Regions from separate parts of the Paenibacillus sp. NPDC056722 genome, predicted to be linked through region 1. Evidence: riboswitches for the same ligand, from Rfam matches in the RefSeq annotation. Region 1 holds a riboswitch; the other holds the start of a gene.

Region 1 (3,654 bases):
ATGATGTCGTAAGGTTTGCCAAGGATATGAGCCAGTACATTAAGACGTCCACGGTGGGCCATGCCCATCAGGATATGCTCAGCACCTTCATGTGCGGCTGCGCGTACGATTTCGTCCAGCATTGGCACCAGGGCATCGTTGCCCTCGAGGCTGAAACGCTTTTGGCCTACGAAAGTCTTGTGCAGGAACGTCTCAAACTGCTCCACTTGAATCAACCGACTCAGCAATTCCTTGCGTTCAGCGGTATTCAGTGGCGCAGGTGAGTTAACGGATTCTGCCTGGCTGTTCAACCAGCGAAGTTCCTGTTCATCATGCACATGACCAAATTCGTAGGCGATAGTTTGTGTATAGGCTTGGCGCATCCGGTGAACGGCGTCCCAAGCGGTTTGAATATTATCCGGGACATTCTCCCAAATCAGCGAAGCAGGGAGGGCCATGAGATCCTCACGCGTCAGTTCATATGTTTCGTGATTCAGCCATTTTATCATAGGGTTGTGATCCCGCTCCAGCGGGTCAATATTGGCGGCCAAATGGCCATATATACGAATGTTAGCGATCAGCTTGGAGGCTTTGACAGCCTTACGAAGCCAAACGGCATCTCCCGAAACGATCGGCTGCGGAGCTGGTTCGGCATCCGGCGCCAGGGGAGGCGGGCCATAAACAGTAAAGAGTTCACGGTAATTATTTTCAACTGAGGAGGGGTCTTTCACAAACTGCTCATACTTCTCTTGAATGTAGCCCAGATTGGGACCGTAATATTTGCTCCAAACAGATTCATTGTAGGGCTCTTTGGCTGCCATGAATACATCCTCCTAACGGATGAACTCCAAACGCAGGGCGCTGGTATGGGCCTTGTTCGGAGCTGTGATGGTTGCGTTTTCATTTCCTTTCTATTGTGCTACTTTCGGTGATCTTAATCAATTCATACTTTCGTCCAATCCAATCGCAAAACGGTATGGTTCACCCTGGTTATTGATGCCATAGCGCCATAAGTAGATTACCCCAAGAGGACGGAACTATTAAAATGATTCAATAGACCCTGATTTGACAGGAAAAGCTGTTTAGAGGATTTGAAGTTTGGTTAATAACTTTATATAGTTCGTTTGAATTAGTAGAATTATTCATAAATTAAAAATTTTACATCTCATACAGATGGTTTCAAGTTGGACAGGTATTAGTCAAAAAGAGCTAAACTTTTTACATTTGTCTCCTTAGAAGTTTCCAGAAAACGACACACTTTTCCGATTATTTCTTGTATAATGTTATTGCAGCAAGGTTTTTAATAATAATTTCTAGCCAGATCCTTTCATGTGAAGGATCCAGTAAAGGGTAAACCTGTTGAAAGACAGGGGCACAAAGTCTCGGGTCTAAGGTAGAAATACTAAGACGGCCGGACTGCCTGGGGACGCGAAATCTTAGGAGGAGATTTTTTGGATAAGTCCAACCAGGGGAACAACGGAGAACTGCAGACAGTCGATCTGGATTTAGAATGGGTATATTTGCTGCTGAGTGCCAAGAAGGCGGGCATCAAGGCGGAGGAGATTCGCCGTTTCTTTAATGAGAAGGCGTTGAAGGCTATTTAGCAGCTTGAATCATAACAGGATACATATAGAGAAGGGCACAGCATATGCTGTGCCCTTCTCTATATGATGGGGTGCCCGAGGTGTTGAAGCGCTCAGGGCTGAAATTATTAATCCTTTTGTTCAAGACGCCATTTTTGATAATCCAGAAATTCCTTGAACTCCCGCTTGCTGATGCCGGAGCTCATTGCCTCTTGCACGAGCCGGAACCATTCCGAATCCAGCGGCGTCTCTTCAGTGTCGGAGAGATCTCCATATAGCAACACGTGAATAGATACTTGGAGCGCATCGGCAATTTTTTCAATGAATTGGATAGAGGGGTTGGATTGGATATTTCTCTCAACATTACTCAGGTACGACTTGGCTACATCCGCCTTGTCCGCAAGCTCGGATAAGGATAAGCCCTTCTCTACCCGGAGTTCATGGATGCGCCCTCCCATATTATCAGGCACGATGACAACGCCCCTCCGTACTTTTTGTATAAGTATAACAAATTTCCTGGAAACGGACAAAGATACATTGCTGTTCAGAGGAGAAAGAGGGAGGGGACTGGTGCAAAAAACCGGCATGTCCCAGCCCGGTTAAAGGTCTAAGAGATGCCGGTAGTTTTTAGAAGAACAGGCTTATTTAAATTCGCCAGCGCCTTGCTTAGCATTGAAGGTCAAGGTTACGGCTACGCTGTCTCCTTGGAAGATGTTTTGATCCTGGCCGTTTTCAACGAACTCAAAGGCTAGCTTGAGCGTCTTAGATTGGGCAGCGGAGATGCCTCCTGGGAAGGCGTTAGCTACCAGATCATAGCCTGGATTGTTCTGCAAATCTTTGAGTGTTGCTTCGCCAACGACATGGCCAGTAATCGGGCCGCTAGTATAGCTGCTATCAAGCAGTTTTACTTTAAAGTGTGCGCCCAGATCCTCTGAGCCATTATTAGTGTTAGCATCCGTAACATTATACGTTGTAGCCAGCTTCAATTCCTTAATGTCGAGCGTGCCGTTGTTCTGTAGAGTGAAGCTGCGGACAGCGATGTCGCCTGGCTTCAGATTGCTCAGGTTTACGTTTTGCTCAGGATTAGTATTCAGGTCCAGCGTGCCAGCGGCGAAAGTTGCTGTGCTTTCTGCTGTATCGCTGAAGTAAGCGAAGGTACCTCCCCCGATTAAAGACAATCCCAAAGCCGCTGATGCCACACCAAGACCCAATGTTTTTTTGATACCCATGATTAAATTCCTCCTCTTATATGGTTAATAAAATGGTAGAAGAAATAATGGTAGAAGAAATAGCTGCTGAATTTAGACCGGACGGCTTACTTATATTCGCCAGCACCTTGTTTAGCTTCGAAGGTCCAATTCAATTTCAGGCTGTCGCCCTGGTAGTAGTTCTGCGGCTGGAAGTTGTCGACAAAGGCAAACTGAACGGACAGCTTATCTAGAGTTCCTGCTTTGATCCCTGATTTTTCGCCGAACACTGAACCAAGAATGCCTGCTTTTACAAGGTCTGGTGACAGACTTTCCAGTTCAGACAATTTTTTAACCAGGACCGGAGAAGATATCTTGTCTTTATTAACTAGGAAGGTAACTACAATGTCATCTTTCAAGTTATGAGTTCCATTGTCATTGTTCACGTCTATAACCTGAGCTGCCGTCTTCAGCAGTACTTGGGAAATATCAAGTGAGCCGCTATTCTTCAGCTGGAAATCTCTGGTGATAATATCACCTGGTTTGAGATTGTTGAGATCCACGATCACAGAGGGATCAGAATCCAAGCTCAATGTTCCGTTGTTAAAAGAAGCTGTACTCTGCGCGGTATCGCTGAAATATGCGAAGGTACCTCCGCCGACCAAAGTCAATCCAAGCGCTGCTGAGACAACGCCCAGCCCCAGTGTTTTTTTAATATTCATTGATTCATCCCTCTCTCAATCTTTTTTTTGTTTCTGACTTTACGTCATGTATATTGTTGCTCCACGTTTCGTAAACGGGAGATTACAATCCTATTAATGTAAGGTATCTGGCAGCGGCTCAGCAGCGGCAGATGAATTATTCTTCTTCTCCAGAGCGCTGATGGCTTTCCAGGTACTGTACAG
Region 2 (3,654 bases), on a different contig from region 1:
AGAATGGCAATGTTACCTTCCTGGTTCAAACCGAGCGGCGAGACGACTGACACATCCTGCACCTGCTGAATATCCTGAACGAGACCACCCAACATTTTCGGGGAAATGGTACCCGTAGGATCTTTCGGTTCCGCGACAATCAGCAGCGGCCCGTTGAAGCCTTCTCCGAAGCCCTTAGATATCGCGTCATAGCTTTGGCGTTGAGGCGTATCCAGATTCGCGGTCGATCCGTTGGGCATGCCCATTTTCATTTCGGTGGCCGGAATCGCCGCAAAACCGAGAATGGCAATCACGCCCAAGATAACCAGCCAGCGGTATTTGACGACGCCTTTGACATAGCGGTCCGCGACGCCGTGCTTGTTGGTTGGCTTGGAAGGGGTTTTCTCGCGCGCTTTGCGGGAGCAGATGCGTTCCCCCATCAGACCTAGCAGCGCCGGCAGTAGCGTGAGCGCGATAAGCACATTGAGGAACACGGTCACCGAAGCGACGAGTGCCATCAGGCTCAGGAACGAAATTTCGATAACGAGTAAGCCGCAGAGAGCGATGATAACCGTCAACCCGGCGAAAAATACCGCGCTTCCGGCGGTGCCGACCGCTCGGGCAGCTGCTTCGCGAGCCGAAAGTCCCTCATCCAGAATAAGGCGGCGCTGGCGGTTGACAATAAAGAGCGCATAGTCGATGCCGACGGCCAGACCGATCATCAGCGCCAATACCGGCGTAATTGAGCTCATGGTGACGAAGCTTGAGATTGCGAAGGCGCCTCCGACCCCGATCGCCACGCCGAACAGCGCGACTACCAGAGGCAGACCGGCTGCAACGATGGAGCCCAGCGTAACGATGAGTACAATGGCGGCTATGACTAAGCCGTAGATTTCGTTCGTGCCGACCGGGATGTCTACGACATTCAGTGAGTCGCTCGGCAGCACGGCTATGCCGGGATCTTTCTCGACTTCCTTGACCGCTTCGACGACCGAATCCGTGACACCTTTCGGCAAGGAGGTTTGCATGACGGTAAACTGGAATTGAAACAGGGCGACGCTGCCGTCGGTGGCGATCAGTACGCCGGGCACCGGCACGCCGTCGATCATCAGCGGCATGTAAGGAGGCATTTCAGCGGGCGCCAATGCCACTGATGCTCGCGTGTCCTCGCCGCCTTGCGTGGCTTCTCCGCTTTGAGCACCTTCAGTTTGTGTCGCTGCTTGAACGCCCTGGCCTTGGGCGGCAGCGGCGGCTAGCTCGGCGGGGTTTATCACATATTCCAGCCCATAGACTTTGTTGATCGCTTTGGTGATTTCCGCCAGGCGCTCAGGCGTATCGAGACGCTCACCTTCTGCAGCGGCGAATACGACGCTCGCTTGGCCGCCCGCCGCTTCCGGGAGCTCCTGAACCAGCTTGTCCAGAACCTTTTGAGATTCGGTGCCCTCCAGCTTCATATCCGAGCTGACGTTAAGTCCGTTGACGCCGATCATCGCCACGACGATGCCCAGAATCAGAATCCAGCTCGCAATGAAGGCCCAGGGCTTCCCGTAGGCGGCTTTACCTATTTTGTAGAGAAACGTTGACATAACAGTATGGCACTCCTTTTTTATCTGAGATCAGAAGCCGTTGCGCAAATAGCCGAAGGTAATGTCCAAATATTCGCTGAAGGTAGCCGCGTCGGGCGTTTCCTCGGGGGAGTCGCCAGGCAACAGGATCTGGAGACTTCCGTCGATAACGGGGAGGATCGCTCCGTATACCGCGCCTATGAGCAAGTGGCTGTATCCTTCCGAATAACGTCCTTGAAAATGACAGCTGATCGTCTCGCGGGCCGCCGTTAGCAGCCGGCGGAAGGTGCTGAGAATATACGGCTCTAACGTGGGATATCGTATGGATAACGACATCAGGTCGCGCATTCTACGGAACAGCTCTGCGGTGAACTGCGCCTTCAGCCAGTGGTGCAGCACATCCAGTGGTGTGGCGCTCTCAGGCAATTCCGTCATTATTTCTTCCGCGCCGGCCATATCGTCAGAAGGGAAAGCAGCCGACGCGACGGCTTCCTCCTTGCACGTAAAGTGATTGGCGAACGTCCTGCGAGAATAACCGGCGCGCTGGGCCACTTCGTCCACGACAAAGCCGTCCAAGCCGCGTTCGAGCGCCAGCTGAAATGCCGCCTCCGATAAGGCGTGGGCTGTGGCTTCCTTTTTGATATAGCGCAAACTATGCTTATCCATTGATTTTTACACCTCTCTCTCATTGGGATGACAATAACTTAACACATTATTGCCCATAGTGCAATTATACTCAAAGAGCATTAATGCTCAATGTGCAGTTTTCGTATGACCCGGCCAACACTGCGTCCACAACGATCTCAGGGTCATAGAGCGAAGCTGACTTCTTCAATCTCTGGGGCATGTCTTGCACACTTTCATGGATTATCACCTCGTATTCGTTTTATAAATCACGACAAAAAGACACGTACCCTAACGGACGTGTCTTTTGATGACCCGGGAATGCATCGCACGCATGCAGAAGATCGTGGCCTTGCGTCCCAGTCTTTCGATCCAGTTTGCCATTTCCTAATAATTAAAACGACAGTTTTGTCAGATCAATTCCTTGAGGGAAAGTTTGTTCAAAGTAATCTTTTCTTTCATATAAATCATACCAAGCTTCTGCAATGACATCTGGATCACCTTCTGTACCTGGCTGAATCAATGTGCCAATGGAGAGATGTCCGACAAATATGCCTTTTTCCTTTAATTCATTGTGAAGATTTGTTGCATAGTTGCGAAGACCTGACATGGTAATTCCTACATTGCCGGTAAATGGCATAGGGAACATCGCGGATAAACCTGTTGTAAAGAGAATCGCTCCTGAACCACTATTGATCATGTCTGGCAATACTTCGTTGACAGAAAGAATGACTGGCAGTAAATGACTACTTACTTGTTCCATTACATCTTCAGGTTTTGTTTGTAATACATGCCTAAATATTTCAGGTCCTGCATATGGGCTAAACTCCAGCACATCGATATGACCAAAATCTTGTTTAATAGCTTGTAGCACTTTTTTCAGAGCGATCAAATCCGCGATATCCGCAACATAAGACTTCACTTCAATATTTTTCTTGTTAAGCTCATTTATGATAAGGGCTAATTTCTCAGGATTGCGCGCAACTGCAGCTACCTTGAAGCCATTCTCCCCGAATTTTTTAGCAAGGGACAATCCTAACCCTGGACCCGCACCAATTATTGCAATAGTTTTCATCATGCTTTAACTCCTTTCAGTAATTGAACTGTTTGGTTATAAAGCGTTTGAGCATTTTCTTTATCAAAAGTTTTCATCGCTAGACTTACTTCTTTCCACACTTTATAAGCAGATAAAGAAGCTGTAGGCGGATTTTCAAGCAAATCAATAATCGGAAGAACCGCTTCTTCTACCGGTCTGCCTACTGTTTTATAAAGGAGCTTCGTAATACTCCTTAACACTGGATTTTCAATGGCATCAAAAGTGCCAGCGGTTTGGACAGCCCAAGGGTTAAAGAGAATATATTTTACCTTTCCAATAGTATCATTTTGGGCAAAGGCTACACCTAGTAAGTCGTTTAATCGGCTGCCGTGATATTTCGTTTTTCCACCGTTGTAGTTCCTCTTGTATTGGATATCATCCAGGTTAACT

The links. Region 1 has a riboswitch for cyclic di-GMP ahead of ACFRAM_RS18475 (anti-repressor SinI family protein). Riboswitches for the same ligand answer to the same signal wherever they lie in the genome.
Region 2: another riboswitch for cyclic di-GMP. It lies ahead of ACFRAM_RS00295 (TetR family transcriptional regulator); the one in region 1 lies ahead of ACFRAM_RS18475 (anti-repressor SinI family protein).

The regions. Positions count from the first base shown of each region.
Region 1 covers NZ_JBHTYV010000007.1:183,508-187,161, forward strand. The annotation lists gene ACFRAM_RS18470 (2-oxoglutarate dehydrogenase E1 component) at 1-800, opposite strand, end outside; cyclic di-GMP riboswitch class I at 1,319-1,403, shown strand; gene ACFRAM_RS18475 (anti-repressor SinI family protein) at 1,431-1,583, shown strand; gene ACFRAM_RS18480 (helix-turn-helix domain-containing protein) at 1,691-2,020, opposite strand; gene ACFRAM_RS18485 (TasA family protein) at 2,204-2,791, opposite strand; gene ACFRAM_RS18490 (TasA family protein) at 2,878-3,471, opposite strand; gene sipW (signal peptidase I SipW) at 3,565-3,654, opposite strand, start outside.
Region 2 covers NZ_JBHTYV010000001.1:57,306-60,959, forward strand. The annotation lists gene ACFRAM_RS00285 (MMPL family transporter) at 1-1,565, opposite strand, end outside; gene ACFRAM_RS00290 (hypothetical protein) at 1,596-1,979, opposite strand; partial or broken gene ACFRAM_RS00295 (TetR family transcriptional regulator) at 2,046-2,210, opposite strand; cyclic di-GMP riboswitch class I at 2,475-2,560, opposite strand; gene ACFRAM_RS00300 (SDR family NAD(P)-dependent oxidoreductase) at 2,563-3,246, opposite strand; gene ACFRAM_RS00305 (SDR family NAD(P)-dependent oxidoreductase) at 3,243-3,654, opposite strand, start outside.